3 regions of the Streptomyces durhamensis genome follow, and region 3 is predicted to be linked to each of the others. Evidence: riboswitches for the same ligand, from Rfam matches in the RefSeq annotation. Region 3 holds a riboswitch; each other region holds the start of a gene.
The links. Region 3 has a riboswitch for cyclic di-AMP ahead of IO33_RS0120185 (transglycosylase SLT domain-containing protein). Riboswitches for the same ligand answer to the same signal wherever they lie in the genome.
Positions count from the first base shown of each region.

Region 1 (7,570 bases), on a different contig from region 3:
GCGCTGGGTGACCGTGGAGAACGGCGGGCACGCGCGCGTGGAGCTGCTGCGGGCCGACGCCGCCACCTGGACCCTGCCCGACCGCGAGGGCTGGCGGGTGTCCCAGCTGCACGGCCGCTGGGCCGCCGAGTCCCGCCTCACCACCGCCCCGCTCACCTACGGCGAGAAGGTCGTCGGCAGCCGCCGCGGCCACACCGGCCACCAGCACCTGCCCTGGGTGGCACTGGACACCGACGCCACCGAGGAGCACGGCGAGGTCTACGGCTGCGCGCTCGGCTGGTCCGGCTCCTGGCGCATCGCCGTCGCCCAACTCCCGGACGCGCGCGTGCAGATCACCGGCGGCGCCGGCTACGACGACTCGGGGCTGCTGCTCCTGGAGCCGGGGGAGTCGTACACCACCCCGGTCTTCGCGGGCCTGTGGAGCGACGGCGGCTTCGGCGGCGCGAGCCGCGCCTGGCACGCCTACCAGCGCGAGCACGTCATCCCGGACGCCGGGCGTGACCGGCCGGTCCTCTTCAACTCCTGGGAGGCGACGAACTTCGACATCTCCGAGGAGCAGCAGCTCGCGCTCGCCCGCCGGGCCGCCGAGATCGGCGTGGAGCTGTTCGTCGTGGACGACGGCTGGTTCGGCGCCCGGACCAGCGACCGCGCGGGCCTCGGCGACTGGACCCCCAACCCCGACCGCTTCCCGCACGGCCTGAAGCCCCTCGCCGACCAGGTGCACGGCCTCGGCATGCGTTTCGGCATCTGGGTCGAGCCCGAGATGGTCAACCCGGACAGCGACCTGTACCGCGCGCACCCCGACTGGGTGCAGTACCAACCGGGACGGAAGCGGACAGAGCTGCGCAACCAGCTGGTCCTCAACCTCGCCCGCGAGGACGTCCAGGACTACCTGTGGGAGCGGCTGGACACCCTGCTCTCCGGTGTGCCGGTCGACTATGTGAAGTGGGACTTCAACCGCTGCTTCACCGACGCGGGCTGGCCCGGCGAGCCGTACCCCCAGCGCCTGTGGGTGGACCACGTCCGGGCCCTGTACGCCCTGCTGGACCGACTGCGCGCGGCTCATCCCGGCGTCGCCTTCGAATCCTGCTCGGGCGGGGGCGGGCGGATCGACCTCGGGGTCATGAGTCGCACCGACCAGGTGTGGACCTCCGACAACACCGACCCGCTGGACCGCCTCGCCATCCAGCACGGCTTCAGCCAGGTCCACCCCGCCACAGTCATGGCCGCCTGGGTCACCGACAGCCCGAACACCCAGCTCAACGGGCGGGTCAGCTCCCTGCGGTTCCGCTTCGTCAGCGCCATGGCGGGCGTCCTCGGGGTCGGCGGTGACCTCACCGGGTGGACCGATCAGGAGCTGGCCGAGGCCCGGCGGTGGGTCGGTCTCTACAAGGAGATCCGCCCGGTCGTCCAGCGGGGCGAGCTGTACCGGCTGCGGCCGCCGGCCGGCGGTCTGAGCGCCGTGCAGTACGTCCTGGGCGGGGAGACGGTGGTCCTCGCCTGGCTCCAGGCGCAGAGCCACGGCGAGCCCGTGCCGGCGCTGCGTCTGCGCGGCCTCGACCCGACGGCGTCGTACGAATGCCGCGAAACGGGCGAAGTGTGTCGAGGTGCCGTGCTTCTCCATCACGGGCTGCGCACCGCGCTCACAGGTGACCTCGATGCAACGGTTCTCCGTCTACGCCGCATCTGACCTCTCTGTCTGAATTGCTGCCTTGATTCCAACTCGTCGCGGAATAAGGGCACCTGGCCCGGTCCGCGTGAGGAGCGTCATATTCGTGACCCTGTGTCGCGCGTCATGTTCACGTAATCTCCACGATGAAAAGGGAAATTGAAAGAACGCGGGAGGCGGGAATATACGGAGGGTGACCGAGAATTCCCGCATGCGATCTCCGGAAAGGCGAACGGCGGGAACCGGCTGCTTGTTTCCGCGCGTCTTGCTCCCTTACGTTCGCCACCGATCCGGACGGAACGCCGAATCCTGCCGCCGCCCGGAGTCCCACACACTTGACCCGCGTTCGGCAGGAGCGGGGGACCCACCAGGTACGACTGCCTGTCCGGTCTCCGCGACAGGCTCGGGGTGAAGCCGTGCGCGCACGGCCGGGCGACTCCAGTCCGAACCCGACAGCTCACCTCGCAGGCGTCGGAGAGGAATGCGCCATGCCTGGTAAGGGCAAGCACCGACGCCCCAAGACCCCGCGTTTTTCCCGCTCGATCGCCGTCGCCGGAACCGGTGGCGCCGCCCTGGCCCTCCCGCTCATCGGCACCACCGGGGCGCATGCCGCCGGCACCACGCAGTCCGTCTCCGCACCGGCCGCGCAGTCCCCCCAGACCCCGGTGCAGAAGGCCGCCGCACAGCCGGACTCCCGCCCGGGCGCGTACACGGTGAAGCCCGGCGACTGCCTCTTCGAGATCGCCTACGAGCACCATGTGGCCGGCGGCTGGCACCGCCTCTACGCCGACAACCGGCAGGCCGTCGGCGACGACCCGTCGCTGATCCACCCGGGCCTGAAGCTCGCGCACTCTTCGCACGACGCGCGTGCCTCGCACTCCTCCGCGTCCCAGGCGGCCCCGGGGACCGGGACCTCCGGCGCCGCCGGGACGGCCGCCTCCACCGGTTTCACCCTCCCGGTCACCGGCGCCACCATCGGCACCGGCTACCACGTGGCCGGCGGCATGTGGTCCAGCGGCCACCACACGGGCGTCGACTTCGTGGTCCCGACCGGCACCCCGGTCAAGGCCGTCGCCGCGGGCACGGTCGTCTCCGCCGGCTGGGGCGGCGCGTACGGCAACCAGGTCGTCATCAAGCTGCACGACGGCCACTACGCGCAGTACGGGCACCTCTCCCGGCTCTCCGTCTGGGCCGGGCAGACCGTGACCGAGGGGCAGCAGGTCGGCCTGTCGGGCGCCACCGGCAACGTCACCGGCCCGCACCTGCACTTCGAGATCCGGACCACCCCGGACTACGGCTCCGACATCGACCCGGTCGGCTACCTCCGCGAGCACGGCGTCGCCGTCGTCTGACGCCCCCGCCCGAACCACCTGCCTGACACGCCGCCGAAGGCCGGACCCACGATCCCCGGGTCCGGCCTTCGGTGTGTTCGCCTTATTCCGGATTGGCAAATCATTTAAGGGTGTCTTATCTCACCGTTCGTCAATCCCTGCCTACGGTCGCGTAAGTCACATCGCAAGGTGAATCATGGTCCGATGTGGCAGACGATTCGAAGAATGACAACAAATCAGTGATCGGGTCGTACGTGGCGGTGGGGGACAGCTTCACCGAGGGCGTCGGCGACCCCGGGCCCGACGGGGCGTTCGTGGGCTGGGCCGACCGGTTCGCGGTCCTGCTCGCCGACCGGCGGCCCGAGGGCGACTTCAAGTACACCAATCTCGCGGTGCGCGGGAAACTGCTCGACCAGATCGTGCAGGACCAGCTCCCGCAGGCCGTCGAACTCGCCCCGGACCTGGTCTCCTTCTGTGCGGGCGGCAACGACATCATCCGCCCCGGCACCGACCCGGACGAGGTGGCCGAGCGCTTCGAGCGCGCCGTCGCCCGACTGGCCGAGGCCGCCGGGACGGTGCTGGTCACGACCGGCTTCGACACCCGTGGCGTCCCCGTGCTCAAGCATCTGCGCGGCAAGATCGCCACCTACAACGGGCACGTCCGCGCCATCGCCGACCGGTACGGCTGCCCGGTGCTCGACCTGTGGTCCCTGAAGTCGGTTCAGGACCGCAGGGCGTGGGACAGCGACCGGCTCCACCTCTCGCCCGAGGGGCACACGCGCGTGGCGCTGCGCGCCGGCCAGGCCCTCGGCCTCGACATCCCGGCCGACCCGGAGCAGCCGTGGCCGCCGCAGCCGCCCCGGGGCACGCTGGAGATCCGCCGCGACGACGTCCAGTGGGCCCGCGAGTTCCTGGTCCCGTGGATCGGCCGCCGCCTGCGCGGCGAGTCCTCCGGCGACCATGTCACCGCGAAGGGCACCCTGTCCCCGGACGACATCAAGCTGCGCATCACCTCGGTGGCCTGACGGCCGCCCTCATGCCCCGCACCGCGGACACCCCGCGGTGCGGGGCATGAGGGTGTCCGGCCGGACGCTGTTCGCCGGGGATGCCGGGGCGCCGGGGATGCCGGGGCGCCGAGGATGCTGGGGTGCGAGTGGGGCACCCCGCAGGATCGATGAGCGACCCGCCCCGACCGGGCCTGGACAGCCGTGGCGGCTCCCCCCGCCCAGTGCCGTGCAACCAGCCTGAGGCGTACGGCGGACGCTAGCGCTCGGTCAACGCCTTCCGGTCCAGGCCCAGTTCCCGGGCCAGGGCGTCGTCGACCCATTCCTGCGCGCGTGTCCGCGGCACCGCTCCCGGGTACGACGTCAGCTGCACCGCCAGCCCGTCCAGCAGCGCGGTCAGGCGCAGCGCGGTACCGGCCGGGTCGGCGCAGACGAACTCACCGGCCGCCACGCCCTCGGCGATGACCTCGGTGATCGCCGCCTTCCACTGCCTGTCCAGGTCCCGCGTGACCTCCCGCAGGGCGGGCTCGCGCAGGGCCACGGCCCAGCCCTCGATCCACAGCCGCCAGCCCTTGGCCTGCCCGGTCGGCGCGTACCAGCGCACCGCGGACCGCAGCCGGCGCAGCGCCGACGTCCGCCGTCCCAGCAGCTTGCGCAGATGCGTGAGATCGTCCTCGGCCGCGTAGGTGAACGCCTCGGCGACCAGCTTCTCCTTCGTCGAGAAGTGGTACAGCACCAGCGCGTTGCTCACCCCGAGCGCCGCCGCCACGTCGGCGATCCTCACCGCCGCCACGCCCCGCGCCTCGATCTGCCCGATGGCGGCCCGCAGCAGCTCCTCCCGCCGCTCGGCCACGCTCAACCGCACTCTCGCCACGCGGTCACCCTACACAGCCGCCCGGACATGCGCCGACGGCCAGTCGGCACCGCCGCTCCGCCAGCATCACGGCGCCTCGCTACTGACTGAGCATTCAGTCAGTGACGGGTGGGTCCTCCCCGCCGGTCCGTGGTCCCCGCCGGCCCGTCCCCACCGTCGGCCCGTGTCGCCGGCGCCGGTCAGCGGTACCACCCGAAGCGGTCCGCGATCACCGGCAACCGGTCGGCCGCCAGGGCGTGGGCGGCCGTGCGCGGGGTCGTACCGTCGGCGTCCGCCCGGTCGAGCACCAGGCCGACCAGGGTGCGCAGGGAACGCCGGATGTGCGCGAACGCCTCGCCGGCGTCGGCGCCGATGTCGCCGAACAGGGTCCACCACCACCAGGCGTTCGTGGCGGAGTTGACCACCACGTCCGGCAGCACGGTCACCCCGCGCGCCACCAGCAGCCGCTCCGCCTCGGGCACGACGGGCATGTTGGCGGCCTCGGCGATCCAGCGGGCGCGGATCCGCTCCTGGTCGCCGGTGCCGATCGCGTACGACACCGCGGCCGGGACGAGCACCTCCGCGTCGGCGGACAGCCAGGCGTCACCGGGCAGTTCGCGGTCACCGGGGCGCAGGACACGGCGGTCGACGGTGCCGTAGGCGTCCCGCGCGGCCAGCAGGGTCTCGACGTCGAGCCCCGCCGGATTGGCGATCGTGCCCTTGATGTCGGCGATCGCGACCACCGTCAGCCCCGCCCGGGCCAGGAAGCGGGCGGTGGCCCCGCCCATCGTCCCGAGCCCCTGCACGGCCACCCGGGTGCCCGTGTACGGCACCGCCGCCCGGTCCAGCGCCGTGAGCACCGACTCGGCGACCCCGCAGCCGCCGGCCAGCTCGTCCAGGCCGATGCCGTCCACCACGACCGCGAAGGCGTCCGCGAGCCGCTTGCGGGCCGTCGCCTCGTCGTCGAGCAGCGGGTACACCGCCTGGACGGAGGAGACCAGGCCCGCCTCGGCGGCCGCGCGGTCGACCAGGTCCCGGGTGAGGCCGAGGTCCTCACCGGTGGTCCAGAGGTTCTCGACGTACGGCCGCACGGCCCGCAGATAGCGCACGAGGAGCCCGTACGCCTCCGGGTCCCGGGGGTCGCAGTCGATGCCGCCCTTGGCGCCGCCCAGGGGGACGTAGCGGGCCTCGGGGTCGTAGTGCAGGGCCTCCTTCACCGTCATGCCGCGGGCGAGCCCCGCCACCTCCTCCAGGGTGCAGCCGGGCCGCATCCGCAGCCCGCCGCTGGCCACGCCGCGCACCAGCCGGTCCACGACGAGGAATCCCCGACGGCCGGTGACGTGATCGGTCCAGACGAGCGACATCAGGGGAGCCGGGGCGGTCATGGGGGTCTCCTCGGGGACGGTGATCAGGGTGGCATCGGGCCGGCCGAGGCCCTCGGTGAGGGGGCGCGGGGGCCTGACGGGACCGCACGCGCGCGGGCCGTGACCGCCGTGGCCGCCGGCCGGGGCGGGCGGGCCGGCCGGAGGGAGCCCCACCGCGTCCGGGACGTCTCCCCGCCCGGGACCGGCGCCGTCGCACTGGGCGGGGCGGAGCGGGACCGGCTCGGTGGGGAGGGTGGCCATGGTGCCTCCGGGGCGGCCTCGGACGGGAGTCGGCGAAGGGATCCGGGCAGAGCGCGGCACGATCCCTTTACTGAACAGCGAGTCAGTATCCGGCGGGGCTCCGCGCCTGTCAACGTGCTGAACGACGGTTCAGTGGACCGGGCTGGGGCCACAGGGGCACCCCGGACGTCCGGGGCTGTCGGGAGGTCCGACCATAATGGGGAGCCTCACCCACTCCACCGGGAGGTACCGTGACCGGATTGCGTTCCTCGAGCTCCGGGCTCCGCGCGCTGCGGCCGGCGGCCTTCGGCGCGGATCCGGGCGGTGAGCGCCTGGCACGCATCCGCCGCTCCCCCCACTTCAAGGACGGCGTCTTCCAGAACCCGGGCGGTCCGGCCCGCACCCGGCCCTCCGGTTCCACGCTGGACCTCGCCAAGGTGTTCCTCGACAAGGACACCCGGCCCCTGCGTGCCCCGAAGGGCACCGTCCCGGTGCACCCCACGACCTTCGCCGACCTGGCCAAGGCGCCCGCCACCGGACTGCGGCTGACCTGGATGGGCCACTCCAGCGTCCTCGCGGAGATCGACGGCCACCGCGTGCTGTTCGACCCCGTCTGGGGCGAGCGCTGCTCCCCGTTCCCCTTCGCCGGCCCCAGGCGGCTGCACCCCGTGCCGCTGCCGGTGGCCGCGCTCGGCGAGGTCGACGCCGTCGTCATCTCGCACGACCACTACGACCATCTGGACCTGCCCACGATCAAGGCGCTGGCCGGCACGGACACCGTGTTCGCCGTGCCGCTCGGCGTCGGGGCCCACCTCGAACACTGGGGCGTCTCCCCGGACCGGCTGCGCGAGCTGGACTGGCACGAGTCCACCGGGATCGGCGGGCTCACGCTCACCGCCACCCCGGCCCGCCACTTCTGCGGCCGGGGCCTGCGCAACACCCAGCACACCCTCTGGGCGTCCTGGGTCGTCGCGGGCGAGGAGCACCGCATCTACCACAGCGGTGACACGGGCTACTTCGACGGCTTCGAGGACATCGGCGCCGCCCACGGTCCGTTCGACGCCACGATGATCCAGATCGGCGCGTACAGCGAGTTCTGGCCGGACATC
Region 1 covers NZ_JNXR01000015.1:129,147-136,716, reverse strand. Annotated here, with positions in the region: gene IO33_RS0122460 (alpha-galactosidase) at 1-1,690, shown strand, start outside; cyclic di-AMP (ydaO/yuaA leader) riboswitch at 1,992-2,155, shown strand; gene IO33_RS0122455 (M23 family metallopeptidase) at 2,158-3,021, shown strand; gene IO33_RS0122450 (SGNH/GDSL hydrolase family protein) at 3,240-4,025, shown strand; gene IO33_RS0122445 (TetR/AcrR family transcriptional regulator) at 4,264-4,878, opposite strand; gene IO33_RS0122440 (Glu/Leu/Phe/Val dehydrogenase dimerization domain-containing protein) at 5,058-6,242, opposite strand; gene IO33_RS0122435 (MBL fold metallo-hydrolase) at 6,713-7,570, shown strand, end outside.
Region 1: another riboswitch for cyclic di-AMP. It lies ahead of IO33_RS0122455 (M23 family metallopeptidase); the one in region 3 lies ahead of IO33_RS0120185 (transglycosylase SLT domain-containing protein).

Region 2 (7,570 bases), on a different contig from region 3:
CACCACCAGCCACCGCGTCGCCCCCGGCCTGCTGTCCTGGCCCGCCTGGCAGGCGCTGCGCTCCGCAGACGCCGTGCTGTGCGCGGACGGAGCGCATCCGCAGCTGCCGTATCTGCGCGAGGCCGGGACCGTGGTGGAGGAGACCTCCCCCACAGCGCAGGAGCTGGTCGACGCCTGCGCCGGCGGGCGGACGGTGGTGGTCGTGGCCACCGGTGAGGGAGAGCCCGCGCTCACCGACGGCCTGGCCCGGCTGGCGGGCTCCGGCCGCGTGTCCATGCCGGATCTGGAGCTGCTGCCGGCCTCCTACGACCTGCCCGGCGCCCGCCTGCTGGACCTGGTGCAGGTGATGGACCGCATCCGCGCCGAATGCCCCTGGTCCTCCCGGCAGACCCACCAGGGCCTCGCCAAGTACGGCATCGAGGAGGCGTACGAGCTGGTCGAGGCGATCGAGGCCGGTGACCGGGAGGAGCTGCGCGAGGAACTGGGCGACGTCCTGCTGCAGGTCGTCTTCCACTCCCGGATCGCCGAGGAGCACCCGGACGCGCCGTTCTCCGTCGACGACGTCGCCGGCGGCATCGTCGCCAAGCTCGTCCACCGCCACCCGCATGTCTTCGGCGACGAGAAGGCCGAGACGCCGGAGGACGTCAAGCAGCACTGGCTGCGCACCAAGGCCGAGGAGAAGCGGCGCACCTCCGTCACCGAGGGCGTCCCGCTCGGCCAGCCCGGACTGGCCCTCGCCGCCAAGCTCGTCTCCCGCGCCCGCACGGCGGACCTGGACGTCCCCCTGCCCCAGGGGGAGGGGGTCGGCTACGAGCTGCTCGCCCTGGCGGCCCGTGCCGAAACGGACGGTGTGGACCCGGAGGCGGCCCTGCGGGCGGCGGCCCGGGCCTACCGCGACGCGATCCGGGCGGCGGAGGGCGTCGGCCCCGAGGAGATACGCGCGGGGCGCGGCGACCACCGGGACGCGGAGGCCCACCCGAGGCCGGATACGGTCGGGGAGTGACCGACCAGCACCACCCCCAGGCGGCCCCCGACCCCGCCCCGGACTCCGCTCCCGCCCTGTTCACCTGGGAGTTCGCCACCGACCCCTACCCGGCCTACGCCTGGCTGCGCGAGCACGCGCCGGTGCACCGGACGCGGCTGCCCAGCGGGGTGGAGGCCTGGCTGGTCACCCGGTACGCCGATGCCAGACAGGCCCTGGCCGACCAGCGGCTGAGCAAGAACCCGGCGCATCACGACGAGCCCGCGCACGCCAAGGGCAAGACCGGCATCCCCGGCGAGCGCAAGGCCGAGCTGATGACCCATCTGCTGAACATCGACCCGCCGGACCACACCCGGCTGCGCCGGCTGGTCAGCAAGGCGTTCACGCCCCGCCGGGTCGCCGAGTTCGCGCCCCGGGTGCAGGAGCTGACCGACCACCTCATCGACCGGTTCGCCGCGAAGGGCTCCGCCGACCTCATCCACGAGTTCGCGTTCCCGCTGCCCATCTACGCCATCTGCGACCTGCTCGGCGTCCCGCGCGAGGACCAGGACGACTTCCGGGACTGGGCGGGCATGATGATCCGGCACGGCGGCGGGCCGCGCGGCGGGGTCGCCCGGTCCGTCAAGAAGATGCGCGGCTACCTCGCCGAGCTGATCCACAAGAAGCGCGAGGCACTGCCCGCCGAGCCCGCGCCCGGCGAGGACCTCATCTCCGGCCTCATCCGCGCCTCCGACCACGGTGAGCACCTCACCGAGAACGAGGCCGCGGCGATGGCGTTCATCCTGCTGTTCGCCGGCTTCGAGACGACCGTCAACCTCATCGGCAACGGCACCTACGCGCTGCTGACCCACCCCGAGCAGCGGGCGCGGCTCCAGGACGCCCTGGCCGAGGGGGAGAGGGAGCTGCTGGAGACCGGGGTGGAGGAACTGCTGCGCTACGACGGCCCGGTGGAGCTGGCCACCTGGCGGTTCGCCACCGAGCCGCTCACCCTCGGCGGACAGGACATCGCGCCCGGGGACCCGGTGCTCGTGGTGCTCGCGGCGGCCGACCGGGACCCGGAGCGGTTCGCCGACCCGGACGTGCTGGACCTCGCCCGCCGCGACAACCAGCACCTCGGCTACGGCCACGGCATCCACTACTGCCTCGGCGCCCCGCTCGCCCGGCTGGAGGGTCAGGCCGCGCTCGCCACGCTCCTCACCAGGCTGCCCGACCTGCGGCTCGCGGCCGATCCGGCCGACCTGCGCTGGCGCGGCGGGCTCATCATGCGGGGCCTGCGCACACTGCCCGTGGAGTTCACCCCGGAGGCCGGCGAAGCCGTGGAACGGTGAACATGAAGGGCGTTCAACTTTGTGATCTTCACGTGATCTGCGCGGCATTAACTTGTGACAAGTGATCGTCTGCCGATACGTTCACCCATCAGTGTGGCGCCGGGCTTCAGCGCGCCGCGCCGGCCCTGCTGTCGCACGAAAGGCTTCCGCATGCTCTCCGGGAACGGTCGTCACCGTCGCCCCCGTCAGGCTCCGGCTCTCCTCGTCGCGGCCGGAGTGACCGGCTCCGCCATCGCCATCCCGCTGCTCGGCGCCGCGAGCGCCAACGCCGCCGACGGCACCACGTGGGACAAGGTCGCCGAGTGCGAGAGCGGCGGCTCCTGGAGCGCGGACACCGGGAACGGCTACTTCGGAGGCCTGCAGATCTCGCAGGACGACTGGGGCAGGTACGGCGGCACGCAGTACGCCGACAGCGCCGACCAGGCCAGCCGCTCGCAGCAGATCGCCGTCGCCGAGAAGATCCTGGCCGACCAGGGCACCAAGCCGTGGGCCATGTGCGCGCTGACCGCCGGGCTGACCTCCAACTCCGCTTCGGTGGACGTGGACACCGGCGTCGGCGGCTCCGCGGACGGCAGCGGATCGGGGGACGCGTCCGGCTCGGCCGACAGCTCCGACTCGTCCGGTCTGCCGGATTCGTCCGCCTCCGACTCCGGTTCGGACTCCGGCTCCGGCTCGCACGCGGGGTCCGACTCCGGTTCCGGCTCCTCGGGTTCGGACTCCTCGGATTCCGGTTCCCCGGCCCCGGACGCACCGGGTTCGGATGCCTCCGGTTCCCCCTCCGGCAAGGGCGCCACACCCACTCCGGGTCACGGCCGCCACGCCACCAAGACCCCGGACCAGACGGGGGGCTCCACCGGAAGCAGCACGCCCAAGTCCGACAAGGGTGACAAGTCCGGATCGTCTGGCTCGTCCGGTAAGGACGACTCGCAGGGAAGTGACAGCTCTCCCGCGCCGACCCCTGGCACCGACGAATCGGACAATTACCAGCAGTCCGCCGGTTCTTGGAGCCTGGTCGACACCGGCACGCTCAGCAGCGGTGGACGCCACCGCGGTGGGAGTGCGGACGAAAGCGTGACAAACGGTCAGAACGCCCCCTCTTCCGGCCGTCATGCCGGCCCCGCGGCGGGCACCTACACCGTGCGTGAAGGGGACACCCTCGCCTCCATCGCCGACTCTCTGCGCGTCGACGGCGGATGGCATGCGCTCTACGACGGGAACAAGACCGTCATCGGTACCGACCCGAATCACATCACCGCCGGTCAGACCCTGGAAGTCGGTGCCGAAACGGGCGGAAAGCAGCGGTAGTTGACGCCCTGTTTCGCCGCTGATGTCCGTTTCGGTGAAAGTGTGGGATGAGTCTCAGAAGCCCTGATCGTCTTTGAAATTCCCTCGATCACCTGTCTACGGTCAAGGCCGCTCGTCACCACGAGCCCCGGCACTCGCAACGCCGAATCCTGCCAGCGGTTGCCCGGGAACAGTCGTCGCGTCAAGCGCCGTAGGCAGGAGCGGGGGACCCAAGGTAAGTGCCGGGCCCGGCGGTTCACGCCGGTACCGGCTAGGGGTGGAGCCGCGCCTCGCGAGAGCGAGCGTGCGGCCGGGCAACTCAACCGGCCCGAACCCGACAGCTCACCTCGCAGGCGTCGGTGAGGGGATCGATCCATGCTGTTTACCGGCAAGGGCAAGCACCGTCGTCCGTCCAAGGCCACCCGCGCCCTCGCGCTCGCCGGCGTCACCGGCGCCGCCGTCGCCGCCCCGCTGATGGCGGCCGGCAACGCCTCCGCCGCCACCGCCTCCCAGTGGGACGCCGTCGCCCAGTGCGAGTCCGGTGGCAACTGGTCCATCAACACCGGCAACGGCTTCTACGGCGGCCTGCAGTTCTCCGCCTCCACCTGGGCCGCGTACGGCGGCACCGCCTACGCCGCGCAGGCCAACCAGGCCACCAAGGCGCAGCAGATAGCCGTCGCGGAGAAGGTCCTCGCCGCGCAGGGCAAGGGCGCCTGGCCGGTCTGCGGCACGGGCCTGTCGAGCACCCCGTACAACGGCTCCGCGCCCAGCACCCCCTCGAAGACCACCTCGTCGAAGACCACCGCGCCGAGCAGCACCACCCGCTCCACGGACCAGCAGGCCGCCTCCCGCTCCGCCGAGCGCACGGCCCCCTCCGCGAGCAAGACCGTCACCACCCCGACCGGCAAGAAGGTCAAGAAGGGCGACGGCGAGTACAAGGTGGTCACGGGCGACACCCTCAGCTCCATCGCCGACAAGCACCACGTCCAGGGCGGCTGGCAGAAGCTCTTCCAGCTGAACAAGGACATCGTCTCGGACGCCAACCTCATCTACCCGGGCCAGCAGCTGCACCTGAAGTAGGCGCGGCGGCCCTCGGGCCCCACCTCGGTCCCCGCGGGCCTCACCCCGTTCCCCCCGGGGCCGCCCCCGTCCCCACGGGCTCCCCGCCCCGGCGCGTGTTCCCCCGTACGCGCCGGGGCGGGGTCTTTTGTGTGTGCCCCGTGCACCCACCCTTTGTTCCGCTCATGAACAATGGGTACCGTCTGCGTGTCCCACCCCGTCCACGGGGCGGTCGGTCGGTGGCCGATCCCCTGGAGACGGTTAGGCTCTAGTCGCAAGGCGCAGCCGCAAGGCGGCAAGCCCCGCACTTCCAGCGTCACATCCAAGAAGGAGATGCTCGTGCCGTCCATCGACGTCGTCGTAGCCCGGGAAATCCTGGACTCCCGAGGCAACCCCACGGTCGAGGTCGAGGTCGGCCTCGACGACGGCAGCACGGGTCGTGCCGCCGTCCCGTCCGGCGCCTCGACCGGCGCCTTCGAGGCCATCGAGCTGCGCGACGGTGACCCCAACCGCTACCAGGGCAAGGGCGTCGAGAAGGCCGTCCTGGCCGTCATCGAGCAGATCGGCCCGGAGCTGGTCGGCTACGACGCCACCGAGCAGCGCCTGATCGACCAGGCCATGTTCGACCTGGACGCCACCGACAACAAGGGCTCCCTCGGCGCCAACGCCATCCTCGGTGTCTCCCTCGCCGTCGCCCACGCCGCCTCCGAGGCGTCCGACCTCCCCCTCTTCCGCTACCTGGGCGGCCCGAACGCGCACCTGCTGCCGGTGCCGATGATGAACATCCTCAACGGCGGCTCGCACGCGGACTCCAACGTGGACATCCAGGAGTTCATGATCGCCCCGATCGGCGCGGAGTCCTTCTCCGAGGCCCTGCGCTGGGGCACCGAGGTCTACCACACCCTGAAGAAGGTCCTGAAGAGCAAGGGCCTGTCCACCGGCCTCGGCGACGAGGGCGGCTTCGCCCCGAACCTCGGCTCCAACCGTGAGGCCCTCGACCTCATCCTGGAGGCCGTCAAGGAGGCCGGCTACGTCCCCGGCCAGCAGATCGCCCTCGCGCTCGACGTCGCCGCCTCCGAGTTCTACAAGGACGGCAAGTACCTCTTCGAGGGCAAGGAGCGCTCCGCCGCCGAGATGACGGAGTACTACGAGGAGCTCGTGGCGGCCTACCCGCTCGTCTCCATCGAGGACCCGCTGTTCGAGGACGACTGGGCCGGCTGGAAGGTCATCACCGACCGCCTCGGCGACAAGGTGCAGCTGGTCGGCGACGACCTGTTCGTCACCAACCCCGAGCGCCTCGCCCGCGGCATCGAGGAGGGCACCGCCAACGCCCTGCTGGTCAAGGTCAACCAGATCGGCTCGCTGACCGAGACCCTGGACGCCGTCGAGCTGGCCCAGCGCAACGGCTTCAAGTGCATGATGTCCCACCGCTCCGGCGAGACCGAGGACGTCACCATCGCCGACCTGGCCGTCGCCACCAACTGCGGCCAGATCAAGACCGGCGCCCCGGCCCGCTCCGAGCGCGTCGCCAAGTACAACCAGCTGCTGCGCATCGAGGAGATCCTCGACGACGCCGCGGTGTACGCCGGCCGCAGCGCCTTCCCGCGCTTCCGCGGCCACATCGAGGTCTCCAAGGGCTGACCTCCACCGGGCTAAGTCTTAGCCAGTCATACGTACGTCCCCGGACCCGGTCCCGTACCGTGTCCGGGGACGTACGCACGTGTGAACCGCGAGGCAAGGAGAGGCGGAGAGCCAGATGGCCGTCAAGGACCGGGACCGTTTCTCCACCGCGACCCGGCTGCGGCTGCTCGGTGAGCAGACGGCGGCCCGGGTCTACCGCTCCCAGAGCAAACGGCAGGCCCGCCGCTCCCGGCTCACCGGCCGCGCCGCGCTGCTCGCGCTGGTGCTGTGCTCGATGATCGTCGCGCTCGCCTACCCGATGCGGCAGTACGTCTCCCAGCGCGCCGAGATCGCCGACCTCCAGCGGCAGCAGGAGCAGGACCGCAAACGGGTCGAGCAGCTGCGCGACCTCAAGGCGCGCTGGCAGGACGACTCCTACGCCGAACAGCAGATCCGGCACCGGCTGCACTACGTGAAGCCCGGCGAGACCGGGTACGTGGTCGTCGACCCGGGCGCGGCCAAGCAGTCCCGTGCCGACCTGGGGGCCGCCCACCGGCCCTGGTACGCGAACGTCTGGGACGGGGTCGACAAGTCCGACGCCTCCGACCAGTGACCGGCCGGCCAGCGACCGGCCCCGACCAGGACCGGCCGGCCGCCCGAGGCGGACGCCGGTCAGCAACCCACAGAAAGCCATCCTGAAAGCAGTCATGGAAACGCCCCCGCCGCCCACTCCGCGCACCGAGCCCACCGACGCGGATGTCGAGGCCTTCAAGCAGCAGCTCGGCCGCCCGCCGCGGGGCCTGCGGGCCATCGCGCACCGCTGCCCGTGCGGCCATCCGGATGTCGTGGAGACCGCCCCGCGACTGCCCGACGGCACGCCCTTCCCGACGCTGTACTACCTCACGTGCCCGAAGGCGTCCTCGGCCATCGGCACGCTGGAGGCGAACGGCGTGATGAAGGAGATGACCGAGCGGCTGCAGACCGACCCCGAGCTGGCCGCCGCCTACCGGGCCGCGCACGAGGACTACATCCGGCGCCGGGACGAGATCGAGGAGCTGACGGGCTTCCCGAGCGCCGGCGGCATGCCGGACCGGGTCAAGTGCCTGCACGTCCTGGTCGCCCACTCGCTGGCCGCCGGCCCCGGCGTGAACCCGCTGGGCGACGAGGCGATCGCCATGCTGCCGCAGTGGTGGAGCAAGGGCGCCTGTGTGACGCTCCAGGACACCGAGGGGAACGAGAAGTGACCCGGGTCGCCGCCGTCGACTGCGGTACGAACTCCATCCGGCTGCTGGTCGCC
Region 2 covers NZ_JNXR01000034.1:4,977-12,546, forward strand. Annotated here, with positions in the region: gene IO33_RS0135880 (nucleoside triphosphate pyrophosphohydrolase) at 1-1,003, shown strand, start outside; gene IO33_RS0135885 (cytochrome P450 family protein) at 1,000-2,310, shown strand; gene IO33_RS0135890 (LysM peptidoglycan-binding domain-containing protein) at 2,461-3,615, shown strand; cyclic di-AMP (ydaO/yuaA leader) riboswitch at 3,792-3,965, shown strand; gene IO33_RS0135895 (transglycosylase family protein) at 3,970-4,674, shown strand; gene eno (phosphopyruvate hydratase) at 4,987-6,294, shown strand; gene IO33_RS0135905 (FtsB family cell division protein) at 6,410-6,886, shown strand; gene IO33_RS0135910 (DUF501 domain-containing protein) at 6,981-7,517, shown strand; gene IO33_RS0135915 (Ppx/GppA phosphatase family protein) at 7,514-7,570, shown strand, end outside.
Region 2: another riboswitch for cyclic di-AMP. It lies ahead of IO33_RS0135895 (transglycosylase family protein); the one in region 3 lies ahead of IO33_RS0120185 (transglycosylase SLT domain-containing protein).

Region 3 (7,570 bases):
GGGCCTTGCGCTGCCCCGAAGGCCGTACGACGTCCGTGCCGGAGGCGACGACCGTGCCGGAGCGGCCGTGGTAACCGATCGGCAGATGCTTCCAGTTGGGGGTGAGGGAGTCCGCGGCGTCCGGGCGGAAGATCTGGCCGACGTTGCGGGCGTGGTTCTCCGAGGCGTAGAAGTCGACGTAGTCCGCCACCTCGAAGGGCAGGTGCAGGGTCACCTCGGACAGGGGGTGGAACAGCGGCTCGACGGTCTCGCGGTGGGCGGGGTCCGTGACCCAGGCCGTGACGGCGCGCCGTACCTCCGACCAGGTCGGGCGGCCGGCGGCCAGCAGCGCGTTGAGGGTGGGGCGCGCGAGCAGCGCGTGGTGGGACGAGCGGAGGGCGGCGGCCGCTGCGCCTGCGTCGAGGACGTGGTCCCCGAGCCGGACGCCGACCCTCCGCTCCGTGCCGCCGGAGGGCGAGAACACGCCATAGGGAAGGTTGTGCGGGCCGAAGGGGTCGCCCTCGGGGACGTCGAAGGGGGGCATGGTGGTGCTGCCTCACTCTCATCCGGGCCATGCATGGCGATGCGTTCCATGTGATCGCGCCACACGTTACGGCTGTGATGCATGTCTTGGGCAGTGCCCCGGGCGGCGCCCTCGGGGGGTGTCCGAAAGGTGTGGGTCCAGGGGCACTGCGGCGGGCGCCGAAGCGCGTCACGGTGCGTACCGAGGCGCGTCGTGACATGCGCCGCGGGCCGCCATCACGTGAGGCGGAGAACGCTCGAAAGGTTGCTCGTACCCTGCCTAAAGAGTTCGCAATGTCCGGATAAGCCTTGTCGGAGGCGGCAATTCCGGCTTAGCGTCCTTTGGGGGACACGGACGGGGTGGGTCCGTTCCATTTGGGGGGACACGTGGGGGGACCCGTGGCCGAAAACGCCGTCAGTGTGCCGTTCGAAGCGGACCGCGACGTGCCCGGACTGATCGTCAAGTTCGGTGACTATCCGCTGCACCACGGAGGTGTCGGCGCGATCCGCAGCTTGGGCCGGCTCGGCGTGCCCATGTATGCGATCACCGAGGACGCGTACACGCCCGCGGCCTCCTCGCGCTACCTGAAGAAGGCCTTTGTGTGGCCGACGACCGGGGCGGAGGACCCCGGCCACCTGGTCGAGGGCCTGCTGCGCGTCGGCCGCCGTATCGGCCGCCCGACCGTCCTCGTCCCGACCGACGAGGAGGCCGCCGTACTCATCGCCGAGCACCAGGAGGAGCTGGCCGGAACTTTTCTCTTTCCGCGCGTCGAGCCCGGGCTGCCGCGCCGGCTCGCCAGCAAGCAGGGCCTGCACCAACTGTGCGTGGAGCACGGCATCGCGGCCCCGGCGTCGGCGTTCCCGGAGACGTACGAGGACGTCGTCGCCTTCGCCGACACGGCCCGCTTCCCGGTGGTGGCCAAGAACCGGGAGGCGTTCGTCCGGCGCACGCGGCCCGCGGTGGGCGGCACCACGAGGATCGCCACCCGCGAGGGCCTGCTCACCCTCGCCCGCGACTGGGGCTCGCGGCCGGGCGTGATCCTCCAGGAGTACCTGCCGCGCGAGGAGGCCGAGGACTGGATCGTGCACGCCTGCTTCGACCAGGACTCCAGCCCCCTCGCCCTGTTCACCGGTGTCAAGGTCCGCTCGTGGCCGCCGCACGCCGGCATGACGGCCAACGCGTACGTCGTCGACAACCCGGAACTCACCGACCTCGCCGCGCGTTTCATCAAGCAGATCGGCTACAGCGGCATCATCGACCTCGACCTGCGCTTCGACCGGCGCGACGGACAGTACAAGCTCCTCGACTTCAACCCGCGCATGGGCGCCCAGTTCCGGCTCTTCGAGAACGAGTCGGGTGTGGACGTCGTACGCGCCATGCACCTGAACCTGACCGGCCGCCCCGTTCCGGAGGGGGAACAGCGGGCCGGCCACCGCTACATCGTGGAGAACATCGACCTGCCCGCCCTCCTCGCCTACCGCCGCAGCGGCTACACGACGCCGCACGCGCCGGCGAAGGCGAGCGGGACGGAGCTGGCCTGGCTCGCGGGTGACGACCCGCTGCCGTTCCTCACGATGCTCGCCCGCTTCGTGCGCCCGGGCGCGAAGCACCTCTATCAGCTGTGGCGGACCAACCGCCGCGGCAGCGGCACCTCCACGAAGTAGGCAAGGCCACCACGCGTGGCGCACCGTGTCCTGGGGAGGGACTTCGTGACTCGACCGGTTGCAGTCATCGGGGCCGGGCCGTTCGGCCTGTCCACCGCCGCCCATCTGAGGGCCCGCGGCATCCCCGTCCGCGTCTTCGGCGACCCCATGGTCAGCTGGCGCGACCACATGCCCGAGGGCATGCTCCTGAAGTCGACGCCCGTCGCCTCGAACCTCGACTGCCCGCAGTCCGGCCACACCCTTGCCGACTACTGCGACGCGGCCGGGATCCGCCGCCTGGTGACCGACGAGGACATCATCCCGGTGGAGACCTTCATCGCCTACGGCGAGTGGTTCCAGCAGAAGCTGGTCCCCGGCCTGGAGCGGGTGCGGGTCGTCTCCGTGGACCGCGACAAGAGCGGCGGCTTCGAACTGAAGCTGGACTCGGGCGAGATGTTCACCGCGCGGGCCGTCGTCGTCGCCACCGGCCTGTCGGGCCTGGCGCACCTCCCGGCCGAGCTGGCGGGAGCGGCGGCCGACGGACCGGCGCCCACGGGCCCGCTCTCGCACAGCTCCCAGCACCACGACCTGGGCCGCTTCGAGGGCAAGGAGCTGATCGTGATCGGCGCGGGACAGTCCGCGCTGGAGACGGCGGCGCTCGCCGCCGAGGCGGGGGCACGCGTGCGTGTCGTCGCGCGCGGCCGCGGCCGGGTCGCCTTCGGCGCGCCGCCCTGGGACCAGCCGAAGCTGCGCCCCGAGTCCCCGTTCGGCCGGGCCTGGTCGCTGTGGGCGCTGAGCTACTACCCGCACCCCTACCGCTACCTGCCCGAGGCCACCCGCCACTTCCTGGTCCGCCGGATCCTCGGACCGCTCGGCGCGTGGTGGCTGCGCGAGCGCTTCCAGAGCGCCGTACAGGTGGAGGACGTCGAACGGGTCGTGGCCGCCGAGGCGCCGGACGGCAGCCCCGTCCTCACCGTCCGCACCCATGGCGGGCACACCGAGCGGCTCACCGCCGACCACGTCATCGCCGCCACCGGCTACCGCGTCGACATCGCGGCGATGGACTTCCTCGGCCACGAACTGCGCACCGGGCTCGCGGTGAGCCGCGGCACGCCCCGGCTCGGCCCCGGCTGCGTCTCCTCCGTCCCCGGCCTGTACTTCACCGGCCTGCCGGCGGCGTCGTCGTACGGCCCGGTGATGCGCTTCGTGTGCGGTACGGGGTTCGCCTCCCCGCGCCTGGCGAAACACCTGGCGGCGGCCCACGGCTGAGGCTCACGGACCGATCCGGCCCGGGCCGCCGCGTCCCCCGGGCGGCTTCTGTCGGCGCGGTGCAGGCCAGGGGAGCCCACCGCGCCGCAGGGGGGGATCACCGGGCTGCCGGCCGGCCGGAGTGACGGACGCGGCGTGTGCGTGCACGCCCATGCGGGCGGATCCACCCGAGGCGGGCACGAGCGAGGAGCGATCACCCGCCGTCGCCGCCCGGGGCGAGGCGCCCCTCCGCGGTGACGCCGGGTGCACTGCGGCCGAGGGACCGGAGGGCTGGCCGGCCACTACGACGAGACGCAGCCGTCCGCGCTGGTCCGCGCCTCACCGGCGCGTCTCCTCGCATCGACACCGCCATCAGGGAGCCGGGTGCCACCAGTTGGGGCCGACCAGTACGTAAGTGCGCAGGACGACAAGATGAGTCGGCGGGGCGCGGTATCCGTATTCTCTGATCATGGCAGCTTCCCCCGCGTACGCACTGATCGCCACCGACCTGGACGGAACGCTGTTGCGCGGCGACGACACCGTCTCCGACCGGTCGCTCGCCGCGCTCGCGCGGGCGGCGCGGGCCGGTGCGCGGCACTTGGTGGTGACGGGCCGCCCGGCCCCGCGGGTACGGCCGCTGCTCGAGCACCTCGGCTGCACGGGGCTCGCGGTGTGCGGGCAGGGCGCGCAGGTCTACGACGCCGGGTCCGGCCGTCTGCTGTGGTCGGTCCGGCTGGACCGGGAGCTGGCCGAGACCGCGCTCGGCAAGATCGAGGCCGAGGTGGGACAGGTCTACGCGGCCGTCGACCAGGACGGCGTCGACGGGCTCACGCTCATCGAGCCGGGCTATCTGATGCCGCACCCGACCCTGCCCGCCGTGCGGGTCGGCCGGCGCGACGACCTGTGGTGCGAGCCCATCAGCAAGGTGCTGCTGCGCCATGCCGAGCTGTCCGACGACGAGTTGGCGGCCGTCGCGCGCGCGGTGGTGGGTTCGCTGGCGACGGTCACCATGTCGGGGCCGGGGACCGTGGAGCTGCAGCCGTCCGGGGTGACCAAGGCGACCGGTCTGGCACTGGCCGCCGAACGACTCGGGATCGCCGCACCGAAGGCCCTGGCGTTCGGCGACATGCCCAACGACATCCCGATGTTCGAGTGGGCCGGGCACGGGGTCGCCATGGCCAACGCACACCCCGAACTCAAGTCGGTGGCGGACGAGATCACCCTGTCGAACGAGGACGACGGGATCGCCGCCGTCCTCGAAAGACTGTTTCCGACCGACTGACCGGCACATCAGTACGCGGTCGTCCGGCACGGGCCTCGTGGAGACACGGCGGCCGCCCGGCACGCCCCCGTCCGTCAGGTGCGGGAACGTGCCGGGCGGCCGGTGTCCTGCCGGTCCGCGGGGCTGTCAGTACGCGCTGAAGACGTTGTCGATCGACCCGTAGCGCGCGGCCGCGTAGTTGCAGGCGGCGGTGATGTTCGCGACCGGGTCGTAGATGTTGAAGGAGGTTCCGGCCACGTGGTACGCGTTGAACGTCGGGTCGATGACCTGGAGCAGGCCCTTGGACGGGATGCCCTTGGCGGCGTTGGAGTCCCAGAGGTTGATGGCGTTCGGGTTGCCCGAGGACTCCCGGATGATGTTGCGGTAGATGCCGTTGTAGGTGCCCGGGATGCCCTTCTGGCCCATGATCGCGAGGGACTCGCGGATCCAGCCGTCGAGGGTGTTCGGGTAGCCGGCGGGGGTGGTGGAGGCCGTGGTGGCGGCCGGGCTCGCGGCGGAGGCGCTGGTCGCCCCGATGAGCGGCAGGGCGAGGACGGCGGCACCGGTGCCGACGGCGGCGAGGGCGCGGACGAGACGGGTGCGGCGGTGCTGAGCGGCAGCAGGCATGGGGAAGTTCCTCTCCGTCGCCTGCGAGGTGAGCTGTCGGGTGCGGGCGGGGAGGTGCCCGGCCGTGCCCGGGAAGGCACGGCTTTACCCCTAGCCGTTCCGGTGCGACGTGTGTCGTCCGGTCCGGCGACTTACCTGGTTCCCCCGCTCCTGCCGTACGAATGAGTTCGTCGATGGGTTACGTGGGCGGCGGCAGGATTAGGCGTCCGCCCGACGGCCCGGAACGTATGCGAGAGCACATGTCGGGAACAAGTACCGGATTCACACAACGTCCTATTTGACCTTGATCTATGCCCTATGAGGCACTTGATCCTTTGCGGTTGCCAACCCTCAACTCGCCAGCGGGGCAAGGGGAGGAGCGGGATGCGATGGGGGCGGGATGCCATCCGGCGACCGTGACCCAACTCACGAAATGGCAAACTGTTTTAAATCGGACATGGGGGATTCGGGTGGATCGGCTCGGCGATGGAACCCGTGAAACGGTGCCGGTCGTTCTCGTGGTGGAGCGGCCGCGCGCGGGGAGCGCGCAGGGAGGTGGCGAAAGGGGTGCCGGAGGGGGCGGCCAGGCGTTACTCCGCTCGCTCCCCGGTTCGAGACAAATTGGATGTATTCCTGTTAAGTCGATAAATGTCCGTTCTTAGTCCTTGATCAAAAACATACCGGTCATGATCCGATACCGCCCGGGCTGGACCGGTGGGCGCTATCGGTGATCGAAAGAGGACCGGATACGCTGACTTGAGTGATGGCAGCGACCTATCGACAAACCGTGTAATCGCCAGCAGACACCAGCAGACAGGAGACCCCTCGTGACCGTCGTCGGGCCGTTCGGGCTGAGCGTGCGGGACCAGGCTCTGGAAGCCGATGTCCAGGCCGGATTGGCGGCTGTCGAGGAAGGCTTGCTCGAGGCCACCAAGAGTGAGGTCCCGTTCATCACGGAGGCCGCGCAGCACCTCGTGCGAGCCGGCGGGAAGCGGTTCCGGCCGCTGCTCGTGATGCTCGCGGCCCAGTTCGGTGACCCCTACGCGCCGGGCATCGTGCCGTCGGCCGTGGTCGTCGAGCTGACGCACCTGGCCACGCTGTACCACGACGACGTGATGGACGAGGCGGCCGTACGGCGCGGCGTGGAGAGCGCCAACACGCGCTGGGGCAACTCGGTCGCGGTCCTCACCGGCGACTTCCTCTTCGCCCGGGCCTCCCAGATCCTCGCCGACCTCGGCCCCGAGGCCGTCCGGGTGCAGGCCCTCGCGTTCGAGCGGCTGGTCACGGGCCAGATCCTGGAGACCGCCGGTCCCTCGGACGGCCGCGACCCGGTCGAGCACTACCTGGACGTCCTCGGCGGCAAGACGGGCTCGCTGGTGGCGGTCTCGTGCCGGTTCGGCGCGATGATGTCCGGCGCCGACGAGACGGTCGTCGACGTGCTCACCCAGTACGGCGAGCGGCTCGGCGTCGCCTTCCAGCTCGCCGACGACGTCCTGGACATCGCCTCCGACTCGCACGAGTCCGGCAAGACCCCGGGAACCGACCTGCGCGAGGGCATTCCGACGCTGCCCGTGCTGCGGCTGCGCGAGCGGGCGGCCCGGCTGGGGCTGCCCGAGGACATCGCGCTGTGCCGGCTGCTGGACTCCGACCTCAGCGACGACGCCCGGCACGCCGAGGCACTCGCCGCGCTGCGCGCCCACCCCGCGCTGGAGCAGGCCCGCCGGGACACCGTCCGGTACGCGGAGGAGGCCCGCGCCGCGCTGGCCCCGCTGCGGGAGTGCGACGCCAAGGCGGCGCTGATGGAGCTGTGCGACGCGGTGGTGCACCGGGCCGGCTGACCCCCGGCGGGGCCTCGGCCGGTCGAGCCTCGCGGCAGCAACCGGCCGTACGGTCCGGCGCGGCCCTGCACACGGCCCCGCACGACTCCGTGGCCCCGCACGACCCCCTACGGCCCGGTGGAATGGCCCGGCACGGCCTGCCGCGATGCGCGTGCGGCCATGAGCGGCCCGCCGCGTGTGCTCCCATGGACGGCCCGCCGCGATGCACGGCCCCTGTGCGCGGCTTGTCGCGATGCGCGTGCCCCCATACGGACCCCTCCGTTCCGGTGAGACCCCTACGGGTCGGGGGAGTCGCTGCCCCTGCGTGTCATACCGCAGGCGTACACGGACTTGGCTCCGAGGTCTGACGCTTCCTCATGGCCGATTTGGTGAGATGGACACCACGGACATCACCACTCCTCACCGATTCGGGTGAGAATGGCGGCTCTGGTGGACCAACGTGAGGACAGCCGCCGCCGACGACGGAGGTAAG
Region 3 covers NZ_JNXR01000013.1:131,829-139,398, forward strand. Annotated here, with positions in the region: gene fahA (fumarylacetoacetase) at 1-523, opposite strand, end outside; gene IO33_RS0120170 (carboxylate--amine ligase) at 922-2,166, shown strand; gene IO33_RS0120175 (FAD-dependent oxidoreductase) at 2,212-3,414, shown strand; gene IO33_RS0120180 (HAD family hydrolase) at 3,863-4,675, shown strand; gene IO33_RS0120185 (transglycosylase SLT domain-containing protein) at 4,802-5,281, opposite strand; cyclic di-AMP (ydaO/yuaA leader) riboswitch at 5,285-5,464, opposite strand; gene IO33_RS0120190 (polyprenyl synthetase family protein) at 6,088-7,098, shown strand.